Regions from separate parts of the Pelomonas sp. SE-A7 genome, predicted to be linked through region 3. Evidence: predicted binding sites of a transcription regulator. Region 3 holds the regulator's gene; each other region holds the start of a gene.
What was found. The regulator sigma-54, encoded in region 3, starts transcription at its own class of promoters, with help from an activator protein. The targets are predictions, from matches to a motif close to TGGCANGNAANCTGCTTT.

Region 1 (7,174 bases), 920 kb from region 3:
CAGCATCCTCGCGCACCAGCAGACCGCGGATGCCGTCGTCGTTGAAGTCTTCACCGACGCCGCGCCGCGAGATGTTGTCGCGGTCCTGGTCGATGCCGCCCTGGTTCATCAGGTCGACCAGACCCGCGGCTCCGCCGTGGCCAGGCCCCACAGCTGCTGCCGCCACAAGGCCCGAAGGCGGCGCAGCGCCGCTGACACCGCCTCGACCTCATCGCCAAGCACACGCGCCAGCAGCACCGTGCCCTGCGGGCGCAGCAGCCGGGTGATACCCGACAGCGGCAGATCGGCCATCAAACGGCGGCTCTGCTCCAGCAGCTCTTCGCCTCCGGCCATGGTCTCGGTCTGCGCATAGGCCAGGCTGCCCAGCACACGGTGGCCTGCCAGGCCGCAAGGACCATCCAGCAAGGCGGCATCGGCCGCGTCCAGCCAGCCTCGGTCGCGCCACAGGCCTTCGACCTCCAGGTGCTGCAGGATGCGGCCACGCCTGAAATGCTGGCCGGCAGCCGGCAGGCCCAAGGCGAGCACCTCACTCGCGATCAGGCTCGCGCCGGCAGCCAGGCAAAGCCGTACCTCGTTGCGGGCCTCGCAGCCTTCAAAGGCCAGGGTCTCCTGCGGCAGCCATTCCAGCCGCCCTCGTTCGTGGACGCGGGCCTCCACGCACTGGGCCGCCTCGCCGGCATTGCTTCGATAAATGCGCGTCGCGGCCGGCGTGGTGACCAGCAGATGGGCACCGGGCCGGACTTCGAGTTCGATGTCCAGGCGGTCCCCGCCCACCAGGCCGCCCGGTGGATGGACGATCACCGCATGGGCAACGCCAGGGCCCTCGGGATACAAGGTCTTGAGCAGGCGCAGCGGGCCCTGATGGCGCGCCCGCAACCGCGTCGCCGCACCATCGTGCACGGCACTCAGCTGCAGGCGGGCCGGCCAGCGGACCGATGCCAGGTCAGTCGACAAGGAGCAGCCCTTGCTTCTCGATGAAGCGCACCACCTCGTCCAGGCCCTCGCGGGTCTTCAGGTTGGTCATCACCCAGGGCTTGAGCGGCCGCATGCGCTGCGTGTCCTGGCGCATCACGCCCAGGTCGGCGCCCACATGCGGTGCCAGGTCGGTCTTGTTGATCACGAACAGGTCGCTCTTGGTGATGCCGGGCCCGCCCTTGCGCGGAATCTTCTCGCCGGCGGCCACGTCGATCACGTAGATCGTCAGGTCGCTGAGCTCGGGGCTGAAGGTAGCGGCCAGGTTGTCGCCGCCGCTCTCGACGAAGACGATGTCGGCCTCGGGGAACTTCTCCAGCATCCGGTCCACGGCCTCAAGGTTGATCGAGCAGTCCTCCCGGATCGCCGTGTGCGGGCAGCCACCGGTCTCCACGCCCATGATTCGCTCGGGCTCCAGCGCGCCGGCCACGGTCAGCAGGCGCTGGTCTTCCTTGGTGTAGATGTCGTTGGTGACCACCACCAGGTCCCAGCGCTCGCGCATGGTCTTGCACAGCACCTCGACCAGGGTCGTCTTGCCCGAGCCCACCGGCCCGCCCACGCCGACGCGCAAGGGCGGCAGCTTCTTGGTGCGGCCGGGGATGGCATGCAGCGGTGCGGCAGACTCATTCATGATCGGAACAACCTCGAGTACTGGGTTTCGTGACGCGCGCCATGCACGCCGAGCAGCGGCGCGAAGGCCAGTGGTTCGGGCACGGACAAGGCCTGTGCCACCGCCGCCGGAATCGCCTCGACCAGGCGCGCCAGCAGGCGCTGGCCGGCCGTCTGGCCCAGCGGCACGCAGCGCACCGCGGCCTGCACCAGGTTCTCGGCCCAACCGAAGGCGATGGCCTGCAAGGCCGGCTCCAGCGCCGCGCCGCGGCTGGCCGTCGCCGCACCCATGACCACGGGCCAGGCCGGTGCCGGGGTCAGGGCCTGCAGCAACGACAGCACCTCGGCCTCGGGCATCAGGCCCTGCATCCACACCAGCAGGCTGCGGCCCATCTGCTGGGTCTGCTGCAGGCTCTCGGCGGTCTCGCGGCTCAGCAGCACCCAGTCGTTCAGCTCGACCAGGCGTGCGGCGTCCAGCGACAAGGTCGCGTAATGCGCGGCCGCAGCCACCGGCAGCTCAGCCCGCGCCTGCACCAGCTCCAGTTGGTTGAGCAGCCAGATGCCGGCTGTGGTTTCGTCATGAACAACGCCGGCCTCGATGGCCGCTTCCAGCCCTTCCGAGTAGCTGAAGCCACCCACCGGCAAGGCCGGCGAGGCCAGCCACAGCAGATGCAGCAGGCTGGTCTCAGTCATGCGCATGCTCATGGCCATGGCCGTGATGGTGGTGGTGATGCCCACCCGCCTCGCCATAGGCCCCGCCCTCGGGCTCGAAGGGCGCCATCGCCTCGGTCACTATCAGGTGCTGGCGGCGCAACATGTCGGCCAGCACCGTATCGGGCTCGAACTGCAGGAGCGCGGGCTGCAGCTCCAGCGGCACATGGCGGTTGCCGAGGTGATAAGCGGCGCGCAGCAGATCGAAGGGCCGGCCATGCTCGGCGCAGATGCGCACCTGCATGACGGGCTGATCCGCCGCGACTATGCTCAGCAGTGAACCGTCGTCCGCCACCAGCACATCGGAATCGCGCAGCACCGTGCCCCGCGGCAGCACCACGCCGATCTCGCGGCCCGCCGAATCGGTGGCCGCAAAGCGGCTCTTGCTGCGCTGGTCCCAGTCCAGCGTCAGCGTGGCCGCCCGCTTGAGCAGGGCCAGGGCCAGGCCGGCACCGCCGGCAATTCGCTTGCTTGCATGGATCATGGTCAGAACAGGAAGTAGCGCTGCGCCATCGGCAGCTCGGTGGCAGGCTTGCAGCTCAGCAGCTGGCCGTCGGCACGGACCTCGTAGGTCTGCGCATCGATCTCCATCACCGGCAGGTAGTCGTTGAGCCGCATGTCGGCCTTGCGCACCGTGCGGCAGCCCTTCACCGGCGCCAGCGTCTTGGCCAGGCCCAGCTTCTCCACGCTCGCGAGACCGGCCTGGCTGACGAAGCTCAGCGAGCCCTGCGCCAGCGCGCCACCGAAGCTGCCGAACATCGACCGGTAATGCACCGGTTGCGGTGTCGGGATCGAGGCATTGGCGTCGCCCATCGCCGCCGCGGCGATGAAGCCGCCCTTGAGGATCAGGCTGGGCTTGACGCCGAAGAAGGCCGGCTTCCACAGCACCAGGTCGGCCCATTTGCCCACTTCAATGCTGCCGACCTCATGCGCGATGCCATGGGTTAAGGCCGGGTTGATGGCCAGCTTGGCCAGGTAGCGCTTGACCCGCGCGTTGTCATTGCCGGGCCCGTCACCGGGCAAGGCGCCGCGCTGGAGCTTCATCTTGTGCGCGGTCTGCCAGCAGCGCAGGCTCACCTCGCCGACGCGGCCCATGGCCTGGCTGTCGGATGAGAACATGCTGATCGCGCCCAGGTCGTGCAGCACGTCCTCTGCCGCGATGGTCTCGCGGCGGATGCGCGACTCGGCGAAGGCCAGATCCTCGGCAATGCCGGCATCGAGATGGTGGCAGACCATCAACATGTCCAGGTGCTCGTCCAGCGTGTTGACGGTGAAGGGCCGCGTCGGGTTGGTCGAGCTGGGCAGCACATGGGCCTCGCCCACCACCTTCATGATGTCCGGCGCATGGCCGCCGCCGGCGCCCTCGGTGTGGAAGCTGTGGATGGTGCGGCCCTTGAACGCGGCGATCGTGTCCTCGACGAAGCCGCTCTCGTTCAGCGTGTCGGTGTGGATGGCGACCTGGGTGTCGGTGGCCTCGGCCACGTTCAGGCAGTTGTCGATGGCGGCCGGCGTCGTGCCCCAGTCCTCGTGCAGCTTGAGGCCGATCGCACCGGCCTCGATCTGCTGCATCAGGCCCTCGGGCCGGCTGGCGTTGCCCTTGCCGAGAAAGCCCAGGTTCATCGGAAAGGCCTCGGCCGCCTTCAGCATCGTCGCGATATGGCTGGGGCCCGGCGTGCAGGTGGTCGCCAGCGTGCCGGTGGCCGGCCCGGTGCCGCCGCCAATCATCGTGGTCACGCCGCTCATCAGCGCCTCTTCGATCTGCTGCGGGCAGATGAAGTGGATGTGGGTGTCAATGGCGCCGGGCGTCACGATCTGGCCCTCGCCGGCAATGACTTCGGTGCCGGGGCCGATGACGATGTCCACGCCGTCCTGTACATCGGGATTGCCAGCCTTGCCGATGGCGGCGATGCGGCAGCCGCGCAGGCCGATGTCGGCCTTGACTATGCCCCAGTGGTCGATGATGACGACATTGGTGATCACGGTGTCGACCGCGTCGCCGGGCCCGGGGCCATTCGGCCGCTGCGACTGGCCCATGCCGTCGCGCACGGTCTTGCCGCCGCCGAACTTCACCTCCTCGCCGTAGCCGCCGGCGCGCAGGGTCAGGTCTTGCTCGACCTCGATCACGAGGGCGGTGTCGGCCAGGCGGAACTTGTCGCCGACGGTGGGGCCGAGCATCTCGGCATAGGCGCGACGGCTGATTCTCATAGCTTGCCCATCACCAGGCCGCGGAAACCGTGGACGACGCGGTCGCCCCCGAGCTCCACCAACTCCACCGTCCTCGCCTGCCCCGGCTCGAAGCGCACCGCCGTGCCGCTGCAGATGTTGAGCCGCATGCCGCGCGCCGCGCCGCGGTCGAAGTCCAGCGCCGCATTGGTTTCGGCGAAGTGGTAGTGCGAGCCGACCTGGATGGGCCGCTCGCCGGTGTTCGCCACCTTGAGGGTCAGCGTGCGCCGGCCTGGGTTCAGCTCCAGCTCGCCGTCGGCCGTGATCAGCTCGCCGGGAATCATCTTCAGAGCACCCGGGTCAGCGCAATCGCCGCAACACCGGCACCGAGCAGGCCATGGGCCAGCCTGGGCGCGCTGCGCAGTTTCCAACCCAGGGCGAGGCCGAGTCCGTGCAGCACCAGCGTGCTGGCCACCATGCCGGCCAGCGCTGCCAGGCCCTGCAGTTCCAGCCCATGGGCCGAGCCATGGCTGAAGGCCAGCAGGGCCGCCGTCGCAGCGCCGATGGCCGGCGGCAGGCCCACCTTCAAAGCCACCAGCAAGCCCAGCACCGCCAGCGAGACCGTGATGCCCGCCTCCACCGCCGGCTGGGCCCAGCCGCTCAGCATCGCCAGCAAGGCGCCGGCCAGCAGCGAGGCCGCGAACGCCAGTGGTGCGCGCAGAGGCTGGCGCAGCGCCAGGGCGCTCCACAGGCCCACGGCCAGCATCGCGGCCAGGTGGTCGGCACCGGTCCAGGGATGGACCGCACCGGCCCAGAAGCCGCTGACATGGCTGTGGGCCGCTTCGTCCGTATGGGCCAGCACCGGCGCAGCAATCAGGACGAGCAACAGCAGGGGGAGTCTTGTGCGCATGGCTTCAGGCAATGGGTTGGTGGACCGTGACCAGCTTGGTGCCGTCCGGAAAGGTCGCCTCGACCTGGATCTCGGGAATCATCTCGGGCACGCCGTCCATCACCTGAGCCCGGCTCAGCACCTCACGGCCCGCGCTCATCAACTCGGCCACGGTGCGGCCGTCGCGGGCACCTTCGAGCACCGCGGCACTGATGAAGGCCACGGCCTCCGGGTAGTTGAGCTTCAGCCCACGGCCCAAGCGGCGCTCGGCCAGCAGGGCGGCGGTGAACAGCATCAGCTTGTCTTTCTCACGCGGCGTCAGTTCCATGCCCAGGCCAATGCAAGGGCGATGCCAAGGCCGGGCACCAGGGCGGTGCCGGCCTTGCAAATGGCGCATGCACCAAGTTCGCCCTGATTGCACCAGGACCGGCCTGCGGCATGCACGGCGTCCGCTCGGTGTTTCCCCTCATGCCGCTCTCGCACAGCCCCGCCCCTGACGAACGGCACCCCTGAAAGCCGCCAGTAGACTGCGCCGCTTCCAACTCTGGATCCAGTTTCCTCACCCGCGGAGCCCGTTGATGCCGACTTTGAACAAGCTGTCCCTGGCCCTGGCCGCCAGCCTGCTGATCCCCGCCCTCGCCTGGGCCGCCAAGCCCGAGCCCGAGGTCGTCAACGCGATCCGCGACCAGGGTTTCAATCACTCGCAGGTGATGCAGACCCTGTACCAGCTGACCGACAAGATCGGCCCGCGCCTGACCAACTCGCCCAAGATGCGCGAGGCCACGCGCTGGACGCAGGACCAGCTCATGGCCTGGGGCCTGAGCAATGTGCACCAGGAGGCCTTCGAGTTCGGCCGCGGCTGGAGCTATGACCATGCCAACGTCGACCTGCTGTCGCCGCGCAAGACCTCGCTGCAGACCATTCCGCTGGCCTGGACGCCGGGCACCAATGGCACGGTCGAGGCCGAGGTGGTCTACCTCGACGCGGTGACCGAGGCCGAGCTGCAGAAGTTCAAGGGCAAGCTCAAGGGCAAGGTCGTGATGCTGAACGAGCCGACCGAGAGCGAGGAGCCGCGCCGCGAGATCTCCAAGCGCTACTCCAGCGCCGAGCTGGCCGAGATGCGCAACTTCGACATCAAGAGCACAGCCAGCCAAGGCCAGCAGCCGCCGGTCGACAGCATCGAACAGCGCCGCAAGTCCAACCGCTTCAGCGAAGCCCGCGACGCCTTCCTCAAGGCCGAGGGCGTGGCCGGCGCGCTGTTCCGTAGCTCCTGGGACGGCGGCCTGATCCGCGTGATGGGCCAGAGCCATCGCGTCGGCAAGACCTTTCCGGTGCCGGGCCTGATGCTGCCGGTCGAGCACTACAACATGCTGGGCCGCATGCTGGACAACGGCCAGACGCCCAAGATCTCGTTCAACGTCGTGGCCCGTTTCCACGACGAAGACGTGAATGCGCACAACGTGATGGCCGAGATCCCCGGCCAGGGCGACAAGCCCGAGCTGGTGATGCTGGGCGCCCACCTGGACTCCTGGCACGGCGCCACCGGCGGCGTGGACAACGGTGCCGGCGTGGCCATCACCATGGAGGCGATCCGCATCCTCAAGGCCGTGGGCTTCAGCCCCAAGCGGACCATCCGCCTGGGCCTGTGGGCCGGCGAGGAGCAGGGCCTGCTGGGCTCGGCCGCCTATGTGGAGCAGCATTTCGCCACCCGTCCCAAGCCCAGCGACCCGAAGGAGCGCGAGCTGAGCCGCTGGCTGTGGAGCAGCCCGGGCTGGCCTATCAGCAAGCTGGCCGACCATGAGCGCTTCTCGCTCTACTTCAACGTGGACA
Region 2 (7,174 bases), 2.8 Mb from region 3:
CAAGCGGCCCGTGGTGACCTTCAGCGAGCCGGTGTCCATCAGCCGCGAAACCACCTTCGAACGCGACCTGCATGCGGTGCACGACCGCGCGCTGCTGGGCCGTATCTTCACCGAGCTGTGCGAGCAACTGGCCCGCGACCTGGGCCGCAAGGGCTACCAGGGCCGCACCATAGGCATCAAGCTGCGCTTCGAGGGTTTCGTCACCGTGACCCGCGACCTGACGCTGGATGTGCCGGTGGCCGATGCGGCTTCGATACGCCGCGCGGCCGGCCTCTGCCTCAAGCGGGTGGACCTGGGTCGCCGGCTGCGGCTGCTCGGCGTGCGGGTGGGCAGTCTCTCGCACCCCGGCGATCCCGTGCCAGCCCCAAAGAAAAGGCCGTCCCTGGGGACGGCCAATGCCGACGAGGCGCAGGCTGGAGTCGAACAGGCCAGCCTTGCCTTGTTCGACCCCGATCAGGCCTGACGACGGCGACGCGCCACCAGGGCGACCAGGCCAAGTCCGGCCAGCGCCAGCGAACCTGGCTCCGGCACGTTGGCCCAGTGCACGGTGTAGTCCTTGGCGACCGCTCCCTGCAGCGATGGATCGCCGAAGTTGTAGGCCTGCATGATGACCGCCGAGTAGCCGGTCGCGCCACCTATCGTCTGGTCGGAGTAGGCCAGCGCCCCGTTGACGAAGTAGTCGAAACTGCTGCCCGTGAAGTTGATGCTGAAATCGGTCCATTGGCCGAACTGGACGGCCAGGTCCAGATCGACCCAGCCGGTCTGCGTATCAGCATCCCAGACGCGGTAGCGTGCATCGCCGCCGTAGTTGGTAAAGCCGATGATGGCGTAGCCGAGCTGAGCGCCGCCGGAGGCGACACCCCACATGTCGGTTCGCACGTTGCCGGCCTGACCGTCGCGCCAAGCAGCATCGACATAGAGGCTGGCGTCGATCGACGAACCGGCGCCGCCGCTCACCGCATGCTGCATGCCCTGCGTGTTGTAGAAGGCCGACTGGTACGGGCCGGACCGGTTGGCCAGCGCATCAGCCTGGCTGATGCCGATGGCCAGCACATCGCCGCGGCCCTTGTAGGCGCCCATGTTGGCGAACTGCGCGGGGGCGTAGCGGTCGGTGACCCAGCCCGTGGGCACGTCGCCGAAGGCCGGCATCACTGGGCCGGCCTGGGCGGCCGTACCCGCGCAAAGCGACACCGCCACGGCGCCAAGGAATCGGCGCCAAGCGTCGAATCGAATCGTCATTGTTGACCTCCTTGCATGAATGAATCAGGCGAATCTCGCCCATGTTCGCCACATGGCGCACAGCGGACTGGGCGTCAAGGACGGGGCGCAAGGAGCGCAATTTCAATGCCAGCCTGGCCTGCGGGCAGAGCTGACGCAGGAGAGCAAGGATGGACGCGTAGTTACCAAGCCAGCAGCGGGTGCGTCGCTGTAAATCCTGTCGACAAGGGCCTGGTGCGCGCTGCGCACAAGACTCAGAGCCCCAGGATCTGCTTTTGCAGCTTCTTGGTCAGACCGGCCAGCACCAGCGCATGCGAGCGCTCGACCAGGGCCTTGAGCTCGGCCAGCGGCAGGGCCTTGGGATCGGACAGCTTGACCCACTTGACCCGCGCCAGATAAGGCGCCGGCTCGAGGCCGGGCATGTCGGTCAGTTCGAGGAAACGGTGCTCGTCCACCTTGAACGAGCAGCCGTTCCAGTCCGGCAGCGGACCGCCGACGAAGAACATCTTGCCGCCCACGCTGGCCACCCAGTCGGCGCCCCACTTGATGTCCTCGGTCGCGCCGGGCAGCGACATCGCATGCTTCTTCAAGGCGGCATAGCTCATGCGTCGACTCCTTCGGGTTCTGGATGGAAGAACTGCTGCTCCAGCAGCTGGGGATCATTGACGGTGCGAAGCCTCAGATAGGCTTCCTCGGCCTCGGGATAGCGGCGGCGCAGGTAGTGCAGCCATTGCTTGAGCCGGCCGGCCTGGTGCTTGGCCTGCACATGCTCGCGGACCAGCCGCCAGAAATGCAGCATCAGCGGTTGCAGCTCGTCCCAGTCCATGCTTGCGCGACCGGCTTGCGAGACCGCCAGGGCCAGGCCCGGGTCGGCCACCATGCCGCGGCCCAGCATCAGGTCCTGGCAGCCGGATTCGGCCTGGGCGCGCCGCGCATCCTCGACGGTCCATATCTCGCCATTGGCCACCACGTTGACCGGCACGGCCTCGCGCACGGCGGCTATGCGGTCCCAGTAGGCCGGCGGCTTGTAGCCGTCCGCCTTGCTGCGGCCATGGACCACGATTTCCTCGGCGCCGGCCTCGACCATGGCCTGGGCGCAGTCCAGCGTGCGGCTGTAGTCCATGTAGCCCAGGCGCATCTTGACCGACAGCGGCATGGCCTCGGGCATGGCCTGACGCACGGCCTTGACGATCTCGTGGATCAGCTCGGGCTCGTCCAGCAGCACGGCGCCGCCGCGATGGCGGTTCACGCATTTGGCCGGGCAGCCGAAGTTGAGGTCGATGCCCGCCGGCTTCAGCTCGGCCAGGCGGCCGGCGTTGTCGGCCATGCAGACCGGATCCGAGCCCAGGAGCTGGGCGCGCACCGGCACGCCGGCCGGCGTCAGGCCACCGTTCAAGAGCTCGGGGACTATGCGGGTGAACACGCGCTTGGGCAGCAGCATGTCGGTGATGCGGATGAATTCCGACACGCAGCGGTCTATGCCGCCAACGCGGGTCAGCACGTCGCGCAGCATGTGGTCGAGCAGGCCCTCCATGGGCGCCAACAAAATCATTCGAGCTTCTCCAGCTCCAGCTTGATCAGGTAAAGCCGCAGGTCGAACTCCAGCTGCGCGTAGTCAGGCTCCATGTGCTGGCACAGCTGGTAGAAGGCCTTGTTGTGCTCCAGCTCGCGCAGATGCGCCAGCTCGTGGACCACGATCATCTTCAGGAAGTTGGCTGGCGCCTCGCGGAACAGGCTGGCGATGCGGATCTCGCGGCGCATCTTCAGCTTGCTGCCCTGGACCTTGGGCGCGCGGGTATGCGTGCCCAACGCATGCTGGATCACGCGCAGCTTTGCGTCGTAATGCACCTTGTCCAGCGGCGGCGCATTGCGCAGGTGGCGCTCCTTCAGCGCCTGGCAGTAGTCGAACAAGGCCTTGTCGCTGCGCACCTCATGCGCCTCGCCGTGGCGGCGGGCCAGCGATTCGGCCAGGCGGCCGTCGGCGATCAGGGCCTCGACCTGCTGGATCAGCGCAGGCGGATAGCCGGCCAGGAATTTCAGTGCAAGGCTGCCGGGTGCGAGGGAAGACATGGAGGCGGAGCAGGCATGATGGCGTCATGCCCAACAAGACGGAACAGAGCAGGGACTACGAGGTGCGGATTGTCCCGCAGCCGCAGACCTGGCGCTGCGCCGGCGATCAGACCCTGCTGCTGAGCGCCCTGGCGGCCGGTCTCAAGATGCCGCATTCCTGCCGCAACGGCAGCTGCCGGGCCTGCATGTGCCGGCTGCTGGAAGGCCGCATCGAGTACCGCATCGAGTGGCCCGGCCTGCTGGCCGAGGAGAAGGCCGCGGGCTGGATACTGCCCTGCGTCGCCAGCCCGCGCAGCGACCTGGTGCTGCGGCGGGCGGGCGACTGAGCACCCTCAGTTCTTGCGCAGCAGTTTCAGCTGGGCCGGCCCCTGCTTCAGCGTCAGCGAGGCCGCGCGGCCCTCTTCGTCGCTGAATTCCAGCGTGGCGTCGACACCCACGGTGCGCAGCAGGCGCGGCGAGACCGCCTTCATTTCTATGGCCGGCTGGCCCGGCGCCTGGCTGAGCAGCAGGCCCTTGTCATCGACGAAGAGCTTGATCGAGAACTGAGGCGAGCTGTACTCGCCGAGCAGGGCCTGCAGCTGCGCCGGCGTCAAGCTGATGGCGGCAGACTCGGCCGGCAGATCGCCGCGGCGCGGCGAGCGATCGCCCTCGCCCTCGCCGTCGGCCATGACGCGCAAGGCCACCGCCTTGCCGCCGGCATCGCGGTCGAACTGGAACAGGGTCAGGGCCTGGGGCACGGCGAAGCGGTCGCCGCCCAGCGCGATCAGCTTGACCGGGCTGCCGCCGCTGCGCTGCGAAGTCAGCACGCCATCGACGACGCGCACCGAACGGGTCTGCCGTTCGTCGGGTCCGTACACCCCCTCCAGCGCCTTGAGCTGCTCGGCCGCAACGGCCACCGCTACCGGCTCGGCAATAGGCTCGCCGATGGCAAAGGCGGCAAGCTTGCGCGCCACCAGGTCCATGCTGAAACCGGGGCCGTCGCTGTTGCGCAGGATGACCACGGTGGTCTGCGTCTGTGGCAGGTAGTTCAGCGTGGAGACGAAGCCGTGGATGCCGCCGCCATGGCTGAGCAGGGCCTGTCCGCGCACGGTCCCGGTGCCGATGCCGAAGCCGTAGTTGCGCGGTTTGGCCGGGCCTTCGGGCGTGACCATGCGCTGGTAGTTCGCTGCCGAGATCAGCTTGCCGCCGTGCAGGGCCAGGTTCCAGCGCCACAGCGCCTCGGTGTTGCCGATCAGCGCGCCGGCCGCATGGGGCTGGGTCATGCTGAGCAGGCCGGCCGGGGCCAGCTCGCGCTTGTCGTTCAACGTGTAGCCCTGGGCCATGCCCTTGAACAGCCGGTCCTCGGCCTGGAAGAACACACTGCCCAGCTGCTGGGGCGCCAGCAGGCTGTCGGTCAGCTGCTGGTGCCAGGTCTTGCCCGAGATGGCCTCGACCACGGCACCCAGCAGCACATAGCCCGAATTGTTGTAGGCCCAGGCCTGGCCGGGCGCGAAGTCGGCCGGCAGGTCCTTGAATTCCTTGATCAGCTCGCCGGTACTCAGCGCGCGGCGGATCGGGTTGCTCATGTAGCCCGGAATGCCGGTGTAGCTCTTGACGCCCGAGGTGTGGTTGAGCAGCTGCAGGAGCGTGATCTGACCGCCATTCGGATAGTCGGGCAGGAACTTGGACAGCGGATCGTCCAGCCTGGCCTTGCCCTCGTCGATCTGCTTCAGCAGCGTGGCGGCGGCGAACTGCTTGGTGACCGAGCCAATGCGCATCAGCTGGTCGGGCTGCATGGGCACGCCCAGCTCGATGCTGGCCATGCCGCGGGCGCTCTTGTAGAGCAGTTGGTCGCCACGCGCCACCAGCACGGTGATGCCGGGGCCCTCGCGGTTGATCTTCTGTTCGTCCAGCAGCTTGTCGGCATAGGCCGCCATGGCGGCGGGCGTGGCCGGCTGGCCGGCCTGGGCTGCTGCGGCCAGCAGGGCCAGCAGCAGGGCGGTGGAAATCTGGGGCTTGCGCATGCGCGGGTCTCCGGGGGCTTGCTCTTGAAGCGGCGCAGCATCGCAGCGGCCTGGCCGAGCAACAAGCCGCCCTGCGACAGGCTGCATGAATCAGGGGACAGGCCGCGAAGCCTCTTCATCCACACGGACTGTGGACAAGTCCGTGAACAGCCTGCGGGCGAGCGCCGCAAGTGCTTGGCCCGCCAGGACTTTCCTTGCCCTGCTGCAGATTGAGGCAGTGCCGAAAAGCAAGAAGCCACCGCGGGCGGTGGCTTCTGTTCTGGGCACTTCGAAAGCGACGCTCAGCGCGCGCCTTCCGGCAGCTCGATCTTGACCTCCAGCACGTCGAGGTCGTCCTGGCGCTCCATGTGGACCTTGATGTCGGCCGGATTGATGGACACGTACTTGGAGATCACGGCCACCAGCTCGCGCTGCAGCTGCGGCAGGTAGTCGGGGCTGGAGCTACGACCGTTGCGCTCATGCGCGAGGATCAGCTGCAGCCGCTCCTTGGCGACGCTGGCGGTGTTCTTTTTCTCACCGAGGAAGAAGGACAGGAATCCCATCTGCTTCTCTCCTATCAGCGGCCGAACAGGCGCTTGAAGAAACCGGGCTTGACGGCTTCGATGAAGCGCATCGGCTTGTCCTCGCCCAGGAAGCGCGACACCACGTCGGCATAGGCCTCGGCCACTTCGCTGCCCTTCATGTGGATGGCCGGCGTGCCCTGGTTGGAGGCCTGCAGCACGATCTCGCTCTCGGGGATCACGCCGATCAGCGGCGTGCGCAGGATCTCGTGGATGTCTTCCAGAGAAAGCATCTGGCCACCCTCGACCCGGTTCGGGTTGTAGCGGGTGATCAGGAGGTGCTCCTTGATCGGCTCCTTGCCTTCGATCGCACGCTTGGTCTTGCTGTTGAGCATGCCCAGGATGCGGTCCGAATCGCGCACCGAGGAGACCTCGGGATTGGTCACGACCAGAGCCTCGTCGGCGAAGTGCATCGCCATCAGCGCGCCGGTCTCGATGCCGGCCGGCGAGTCGCAGACGATGTAGTCGAACTCCATCTCCTTGAGCTCGTTCAGCACGCGCTCGACGCCTTCCTGCTTGAGCGCGTCCTTGTCGCGGGTCTGCGAGGCCGCGAGGATGTAGAGCTTCTCCAGCTGCTTGTCCTTGATCAGCGCCTGGCTCAGCTTGATCTCGTCGTTGATCACGTTGATCAGGTCGTAGACCACGCGGCGCTCCACGCCCATGATCAGGTCCAGGTTGCGCAGGCCGACGTCGAAGTCGATCACCGCGGTCTTGTAGCCGCGCAAAGCGAGGCCCGTCGCAAAGCTGGCGCTGGTGGTGGTCTTGCCGACCCCGCCCTTGCCCGAGGTCACCACGACGATCTTGGTCATCGAATCCATCCTTCTAAAAAAATCAGAGCTTCAGGGCTTCCATGACGAGCTTCTCGCCATCGAGCCTGACTTGTGCCGGCTTGCCGAACACGTCGGCCGGCAAGGGGTTCTCGGTCGTGCGGTAGATGCCGGCAATGGCGATCAGCTCCGCTTCCAGGCTGGCGGCAAAGATGCGCGCCTCGGTGTTGCCGCGCGCGCCGGCGATGGCCTTGCCGCGCAGCGGTGCGTAAACGTGGATGTGGCCGTCGGCGATCACCTCGGCCCCATGGTTGACCAGGGCCATCACCACCAGGTCGGCGCCCTTGGCATAGACCTGCTGGCCGGAGCGCAGCGGCTTGTCGACGACGACGGTGCGGGGACTCTCGGCCGGCACCTCGCGCACGACCTCGCGCACCACTTCCTTGACGACTTCCTTGACCACGGTCTGGGTGCGGGGCTCGGCCGCGCGCGGCTCGGCACGCGCGCCCAGCGGCGCCTCGACCAGCCCCAGGGCAAGTGCCTGCTCGCGTTGGAC
Region 3 (7,174 bases):
TCATCGACGCATCCACCGGTTGGCGCGTGGGCTCGCTGGGCGCGGTGGCCAAGACCACCGACGGCGGCGCCACCTGGACCAGCCAGAACTCGGGCACGACCGGCTACCTGCGCTCCGCCGCCTTCGCCAATGCCCAGAACGGCTGGATCCTGTACGGCGATGCTTCGGTGATCAAGACGCGCGACGGAGGGACCACCTGGTCGTCCAGCACGGTGCCCGCCGCCTGCTCGAGCGCAACGGCGTTTTCGATCAGCGCCCCTGGCGCGGACACGGCCTATCTGATGGCCGCCGCCAACGTGCCCAGCTGCGTCACCACCGATGCCGGCCTGTCCTGGCGCGCGCTGAGCCCCGCGCCGCAGCTGATGAGCGACACCGGCCTGCTCTGGTACTACGACGCGGCGACCAGGAAGGTCTCGAAGTCCAGCGATGCCGGCCTGACGCGCACGCAGGTGCTCGATCTGGGCAGCGTCGACGCCACCGTGAGCATGGCATCCGGCGGCGGGGAGTCGCTCACCCTGCTGGTCAAGGAGGCGAACAACTTCCGCTTCTTCCGTACGGCCGATGGCGGTGCGAACTGGACCCTGGTCAGCGATCCGAGCGAACCGGCCAGCCCCTATCCCATCGTGGGCAACCTGGCGCTGATGGCCTCCAGCAGCGATGGCAAGAACCTGTTCGGCGTGTCCTACACCCGCCCGGCGCAGAGCACCGACTATGGAAAGACCTGGCGGCTGTACGGCACCGATCTCTATACCGACCCCCAGCTCAACATCCCGACTCAGCTGGTCGTGCTCGTGAACGGAAGCACGCTTGCGCTCCAGGATCGCTACTGGCCCGCCTATGACGGCCCCTTCTACCCGACCCCCAGGGCGGCCAGGGTCAGCCGTGACGCCGGTGGTACCTGGTCCGACTTGGCGGCACCGGACGGCGGGCCGTCCTACTGGGGCAATATCTCCCTCAAGGGCCCGGTCAGTCTGTGGCTGACGGCCTCCGACGGCACCGTGCACCAGACTCGCGACGGTGGTGCGCATTGGGTCAAGGTCGGCCTGATCGACAATGCCGATGCCGCCCGCAGCAGCTCTTTCTCCGATGCGCTGCACGGCATCACCGTCACCAACCGCACGCTCAGCGAGACCAAGGACGGCGGCCGCAGCTGGACCGTGAGGCGCGTGGGCGAGAAGACCAGCGTGGGCACGGCCTACCGCCCCATCGTCCAGCTGGCCAATGCCCAGGTCGGCTGGCTGATCGAGCAGACTATCCTTTACAAGACCACCGATGGTGGCGCGACCTGGACGCTCAAGCCGGCCCCCGGTCTGGCGGACTTCACTTTCTTCGATGCCCAGCTGGGCGTGGGCAAGGTGAACTCGGGCTACTGGGTGGTCTCCAAGGACGGCGGCGACAACTGGACCAGGATCGAAGGCCTGGGGGCGCTGTTCAATACCCGCAAGATCCTGTTTGCCGACGCCACCCGCTGGGCCGCCGTGGCCGAGGACGGCAAGCACCTGTTCACGAAAGATGCCGGCGCGACCTGGCAGGCCGCGGCCGCAGGCAACTCGGCCGGCACCGCCGTGGCCGGACTGCCGACGCTGTGGATAGGCGCGGGCTACACCTCGGCGGCGATCCTGCAGTCCAACGACGGCGGCGAGCACTGGGCCACGATCCAGGTCGGCCCGGCCTACAGCACGGTGCGCGACATCAAGTTCTTCGACGCGCAGCGCGGCTGGCTGGTCGGCGACAGCGGCCTGCTGATGGCCACCACGGACGGTGGCAAGACCTGGGTCACCCAGCCCAACTCGGGCCAGCAGGGCTATGGCGAAATCAGCATCGTCGATGCCAAGACGATCTGGATCAGCGGCGCGTCCGGCGCCCTGCTGGTGACCGCCACCGGCGGGTTCTGAACGACAACGGGCCGCCCTGGGGCGGCCCGTTCTTCAAAATGGGCCGTGGCTCACTCGCCGTCGCAGGCGATCTTGCGGAAGGCGAAGTCGATGCCGCGCAGCTTGCCGTTGCGCTCGCCTTCTATGCGTGCCTGCATCTGCAGGCCGTCGCGCTTGTAGCTGATGCGCTGCGGGAAGTCGTGCTGCGGGTTCTCGAACAGCACCGACTGCGGCCCCTGCTCCTTGAGCGCAAAGGCGGTCGGCGGCCGGCCTTGCGGCTGGGCGACATATTCCAGCTTGCCTTCGGCATTGGGCCGGATCTGCAGGAATTCGAACTCGACCAGCTTGCCGCGCCGAAGCGTGCGCGACATGCCCATCATCTGACCGCCGGCTGGCGCCATCCACTGCTCGGCCGAGCCGGCATCGGAGCCTTCCAGCTTCCAGCAGCCGGCCATCCAGGCCGGTGGCGCGGCCGCTTCCTGGGCCTGGACGGCGCCGCTCAGCAGCAGGGCAACGAGGGCAAGCGCAGATCGCATGGGAACTCCGGTTCTGGCTGCGGGACAATCCCCGCATGCCTCCGCGTTTTTACGTCGACCAGGCCCTGGAAGGCCAGTCCGAAATGTCCCTGCCCCCCGGCGCGGCCCGCCATGTGCAGGTCCTGCGCCTGCAACCGGGCAGTCCTGTCACGCTGTTCGATGGCTCGGGCTTCGAATACCAGGCCGAGGTCGCGGCCATGGGCCGCAGCGAGGTGCGGGTGCACCTGCAGTCGCGCCAGCTGGTGCAGCGCGAGCTGGCCCAGCAGGTCACCCTGGCCGTGGTGATGCCGGCCAACGACCGCATGGACGGCATTGTCGAAAAGGCCACCGAGCTGGGTGCCGCCGCCATCCAACCCTTGATGAGCGAACGCTCGGTCCTGCGCCTGGCCGGCGAGCGGGCCGACAAGAAGCAGGCCCATTGGCAGGGTGTGGCTGTGGCTGCGGCCGAGCAGAGCGGCCGCAGCAAGGTCACGCAGATCGAGCCGGTGCAGAGCCTGGCGGCCTGGCTGGCCAGCCTGGGGCCGGGTCTTGCCTCGCAGCGGCGCTGGCTGCTGAGCCCGATGGCCGCTGAACCGCTGTCCAGGCTGACGGCGGTACCGGGCGATCAGACCCTGGTGCTGAGCGGCCCTGAGGGTGGCCTGAGTCCGGCCGAGGAAGCGGCCGCGCGGGCGCAAGGCTTTGTCGCGGCCCAGCTGGGTCCGCGCATCTTGCGGGCCGACACGGCCCCGCTGGCCGTGCTCGGTTGGCTGGCCCTCAGCGAAAAGAGCTGAGGCTCAAGAGGCTTCGGCCCGCTTCTCGCGGGCCGAGCCCTTGACCAGGTCGAAGCGGAACAGCCGGCATTCGATGGGGCCGTTCCACATCGGGAAGCGGCGCGATTCCTTGAGCCGCATCTTGTTCGGCAGCTTCATGTCCGGGCTCAGCATCCAGGCGGTCCAGCCGGCCTCGTTGCTGGTGTAGCCATGCTTCCAGTGCGAGGCGAGGCGGGGGAAGAAGTCGTCGTCTGCGTCGCGCTGCTCCGAGCCCGAGGCATCGCGCACGGCCGCGGCCTTGCCGCGCACCTCGATCCGTTCGCCATAGGGCGGGTTCATCATCAGCGTGCCGCCCAGTCCCGCGGGCAGCTTGGGCGCCGGGCGTTCCAGCGCATCGCCGCCGTTGAACTGGATGTACTGGGCCACGCCGGCCCGCTCGGCATTGCGGCGGGCGAAGTCGACCATGCGGAAGGCCACGTCGCTGGCGTAGATGGGCACGGCCGGCGCATGGATGCGTTCCTTTGCGGCCTGCTTCATCTCGGCCCAGCGGGCGCGCAGCGCGGCGAAGGGCTTCTGGCGTTCGAAGGCGAAGCGGCGCTGCAGGCCGGGGGCGATGCCGCAGGCGATCTGGGCCGCCTCGATGGGAATGGTGCCGGAGCCGCAGCAGGGGTCGTGCAGGGCGCCGCCGGTCTCGGCCGTGCCCTGCCAGCCGGCCGCCGCCAGCATGGCGGCGGCCAGCGTCTCTTTCAGCGGGGCATCGCCCTTGTCCAGGCGCCAGCCGCGCTTGAACAGCGGCGCGCCCGAGGTGTCCACGTAGAGCGCGGCGCGCTCTTCACTCAGGTGCAGCACCACGGGCAGGTCGGGCTCGCGGGTGTCCACGCTGGGCCGCTCGCCGGTCGCGTCGCGGATCGTGTCGCAGATCGCGTCCTTGATGCGCAGCGTGGCGAAATTGAGGCTGCGCAGCGGCGAGCGCTGGGCCGTGGTGTCGATCTTGATGGTCTCGCTGGGGCCTATCCAGCGCGTCCAGTCGACCTTGCGGGCCAGGGCATAGAGGTCGTCCTCATGCCGGTAGCCGCCCTCGATCAGCTCGACCAGCACCCGCTGGGCCAGGCGGCTTTCCAGGTTGATGCTCAGCACCACCTCGGCCGGCGCCTTGTGCACGGCCACGCCGCCGCGCAGCGGCTCCAGCAGGCCGCGCGGGAACAGGGCGCGCAGCTCGGCCTCCAGCAGCGGTTCGACACCGCCGGGGCAGGAGACAAAGAGTTCTAGGGATTCGGGGCGGGACATCGGCGGGCCAGAGGAGACAAGGCAAAGAAGCGCCGATTGTCCCCCAGGCCCCGGCTCACAGCGCCTTGCGCAGATTGGCCGGCGCGATCTTCAGCGCCTCGCGGTACTTGGCCACCGTGCGGCGGGCCACCTGGATGCCCTGCTCCTCCAGCATCTCCGACAGCGAGCTGTCCGAGAGCGGCTTGTTCGGATCCTCGGCATCGACGAATTGCTTGATCAGTGCCCGTACCGCCGTGCTGGAGGCATTGCCGCCGGCCTCGGTGTTGAGGCCCGAGCCGAAAAAGTACTTGAGCTCGAAGGTGCCGTGCAGCGTAGCCATGTACTTGGCCGTGGTGACGCGCGAGATGGTGGATTCGTGCAGGCCCAGCTCGTCGGCTATTTCTCTAAGCACCAGCGGCTTCATCGCCAGCGCGCCATGCTGGAAGAAGCCCTTCTGGCGCTCGACGATGGCCTGCGAGACCCGCAGGATGGTGTCGAAGCGCTGCTGGATGTTCTTGATGAACCAGCGCGCCTCCTGCAGCTGGCCGCCGAGCGGGCTGTTACTGATGCCGCCGCGGGTCTGGCGCAGCGCCTGCGCATAGAGCTCGTTGATGCGCAGCTTGGGCGCGACCTCGGGGTTGAGCATGACCTTGAAGCCGCGGCCGCTCTTCACCACGATCACATCGGGCACGACGGCCGCCGCCTCGCCCCGCGCGAACTGCCGGCCCGGCTTGGGTTCCAGGCTCTGGATCAGGGCCTGCGCCTCGCGCAGCAGCTGCTCGTCGGCGCCGGTCAGGGCCATCAGCTTGCGCAGGTCGCGCCTGGCGAGGTGTTCAAGCAGGCTCTTGCAGATCAGGATGGCGACAACCTGCACCTGGCTGCGCGGCCGGGCGCGCAGCTGCAGCAGCAGGCATTCCGACAGGTCGCGGGCACCGACGCCGGTGGGCTCCATGCTCTGCAGCCAGCGCTGGGCCACCTTGAGCCGGTCCAGCAGCTCGTCCAGTTCCTCGGCGTCGGCCGCCTCGCCGGCCAGGGCGGCGGCGATCTCTTCCAGCGGGTCGGCCAGGTAGCCGTCCTCGTCCAGCGATTCGATCAGCACGAACAGCGCGGCGCGGTCTTCCTCGCTCAGCGACATGCCGGCCATCTGCTGCTTGAGGTGATCCTGCAGGCTGATGCCGGGCCCTTCGGACTCGGGCCGCTCGCCGTCGTCGTCGCCCGCGGGAGCGCTGCTGCCGGGGGTTTCGCGGATGCCGTCGAAGTCGTCGCCCTCGGTGCCGTTCTCCCAGTCGTCGCGCTCGGTGGTGCCGAAGTCCTCGGCCTTGATCTCGGCGCTGGTCTCGCCTTCACCGGCGGGCGAGGCATCGGGCTCGTCGGCGGCATTGCCGCGGATCTCGCTCAGCTCGGGCGCGGTGACGGCATTGCCGAACTCCTCGTCGGCCTCCAGCAGCGGGTTCTGCGCCAGCATCTGCTCCACCTCCTGGTGCAGCTCCAGCGTCGACAGCTGCAGCAGCCGGATCGACTGCTGCAACTGGGGCGTCAGCGCCAGGTGCTGACTGAGGCGGACCTGTAAGGTGGGCTTCATCTCAGTGCAGCGCCATCGGCCTTACATCCGGAAGTGTTCGCCGAGATAGACCTTGCGGACGTCGGCATTGGCGACCAGCTCGTCCGGCGTGCCTTCGGCCAGCACCTCGCCCTCGCTGATGATGTAGGCGCGGTCGCAGATGCCCAGGGTCTCGCGGACGTTGTGGTCGGTGATCAGCACGCCTATGCCGCGCGCCTTCAGGAAGCCGATGATGCGCTGGATCTCCAGCACCGCGATCGGGTCCACACCGGCGAAGGGCTCGTCCAGCAGGATGAAGCGCGGCTGCGTGGCCAGGGCGCGGGCGATCTCGACGCGCCGCCGCTCGCCACCGGACAGGGCCGGCGCCGGGCTGTCGCGCAGCTTCTCTATCGACAGCTCGTGCAAGAGGCTGTCCAGCATCTCGTTGGTGCGGGCCTTGGTCCAGGGCTTGCCGTTCTCGTCCTGCTGCAGCTCCAGCACGGCGCGGATGTTCTCCTCCACCGTCAGCTTGCGGAAGATCGAGGCTTCCTGTGGCAGGTAGGACAGGCCCAGGCGCGAGCGGCGGTGGATGGGCAGGCGCTCCAGCGCTTCGCCGTCCAGGCGGATCTCGCCGGCATCGGCGCGCACCAGGCCCACGATCATGTAGAAGCTGGTGGTCTTGCCGGCGCCGTTGGGCCCCAGCAGGCCGACGACCTCGCCGCTGTCCACGGCCAGATGCACGTTCTTGACCACGCGGCGCACGCCGTAGGTCTTCTGCAGGCCCTCGGCTTCGAGCCGGCTGGGCTGGCCGGCGGTCATGGCTTGCTCCAGGCTCATTGGGGCTTGCGCGGAGCGGTCTGCAGGGTGCTGCTGGGTTTCAGCGGCACGGCCGGGCTGCTGGCGGCCGACGCAGCGGCCTCGGCGGCGAGCCTAGGCGTGAACACATGGCGGACCCGGCCGTTGGGGCTGCGCTCATGGGCGCCGCCCTTGGTCAGGAATTCTTCCTTGCGGTTGTCGTAGACGAACTCGCTGCCCACGGTTTCCGAGAACACCTGGCCGTTGCGCAGCTGGCGCAGCACGGCATTGCCTGTGAAGCGCACGGTCTCGGCCTTGCCGTCGTAGTCGATCTGGTCGGCGAAACCCTCGATGCTCTCGCCCGGCTTGTCGCGGTCCTGCTTGAAGCTGACCTGCTCGCCCGGCTTGGCCGTG

Region 1: QT382_RS08885 (urease subunit gamma) is a predicted target of sigma-54. The motif match lies at 5,682-5,699, and genes of this name have one in related genera.
Region 2: QT382_RS00630 (PEP-CTERM sorting domain-containing protein) is a predicted target of sigma-54. The motif match lies at 1,333-1,350, and genes of this name have one in related genera.

The regions. Positions count from the first base shown of each region.
Region 1 is NZ_JAUASW010000001.1:1,966,867-1,974,040, forward strand. It holds gene QT382_RS08845 (PEP-CTERM sorting domain-containing protein) at 1-109, opposite strand, end outside; gene QT382_RS08850 (urease accessory protein UreD) at 109-954, opposite strand; gene ureG (urease accessory protein UreG) at 944-1,603, opposite strand; gene QT382_RS08860 (urease accessory protein UreF) at 1,600-2,274, opposite strand; partial or broken gene ureE (urease accessory protein UreE) at 2,270-2,776, opposite strand; gene ureC (urease subunit alpha) at 2,779-4,497, opposite strand; gene QT382_RS08875 (urease subunit beta) at 4,494-4,799, opposite strand; gene QT382_RS08880 (HupE/UreJ family protein) at 4,802-5,365, opposite strand; gene QT382_RS08885 (urease subunit gamma) at 5,370-5,672, opposite strand; gene QT382_RS08890 (M20/M25/M40 family metallo-hydrolase) at 5,923-7,174, shown strand, end outside.
Region 2 is NZ_JAUASW010000001.1:136,804-143,977, reverse strand. It holds gene dinB (DNA polymerase IV) at 1-463, shown strand, start outside; gene QT382_RS00630 (PEP-CTERM sorting domain-containing protein) at 454-1,239, opposite strand; gene QT382_RS00625 (MmcQ/YjbR family DNA-binding protein) at 1,473-1,823, opposite strand; gene QT382_RS00620 (tRNA dihydrouridine synthase) at 1,820-2,770, opposite strand; gene QT382_RS00615 (YgjP-like metallopeptidase domain-containing protein) at 2,767-3,288, opposite strand; gene QT382_RS00610 (2Fe-2S iron-sulfur cluster-binding protein) at 3,315-3,614, shown strand; gene QT382_RS00605 (serine hydrolase domain-containing protein) at 3,621-5,291, opposite strand; gene minE (cell division topological specificity factor MinE) at 5,573-5,833, opposite strand; gene minD (septum site-determining protein MinD) at 5,848-6,660, opposite strand; gene minC (septum site-determining protein MinC) at 6,683-7,174, opposite strand, start outside.
Region 3 is NZ_JAUASW010000001.1:2,891,256-2,898,429, reverse strand. It holds gene QT382_RS13070 (YCF48-related protein) at 1-1,895, shown strand, start outside; gene QT382_RS13065 (DUF6265 family protein) at 1,946-2,410, opposite strand; gene QT382_RS13060 (16S rRNA (uracil(1498)-N(3))-methyltransferase) at 2,446-3,180, shown strand; gene QT382_RS13055 (THUMP domain-containing class I SAM-dependent RNA methyltransferase) at 3,184-4,446, opposite strand; gene QT382_RS13050 (RNA polymerase factor sigma-54) at 4,502-6,007, opposite strand; gene lptB (LPS export ABC transporter ATP-binding protein) at 6,029-6,784, opposite strand; gene lptA (lipopolysaccharide transport periplasmic protein LptA) at 6,799-7,174, opposite strand, start outside.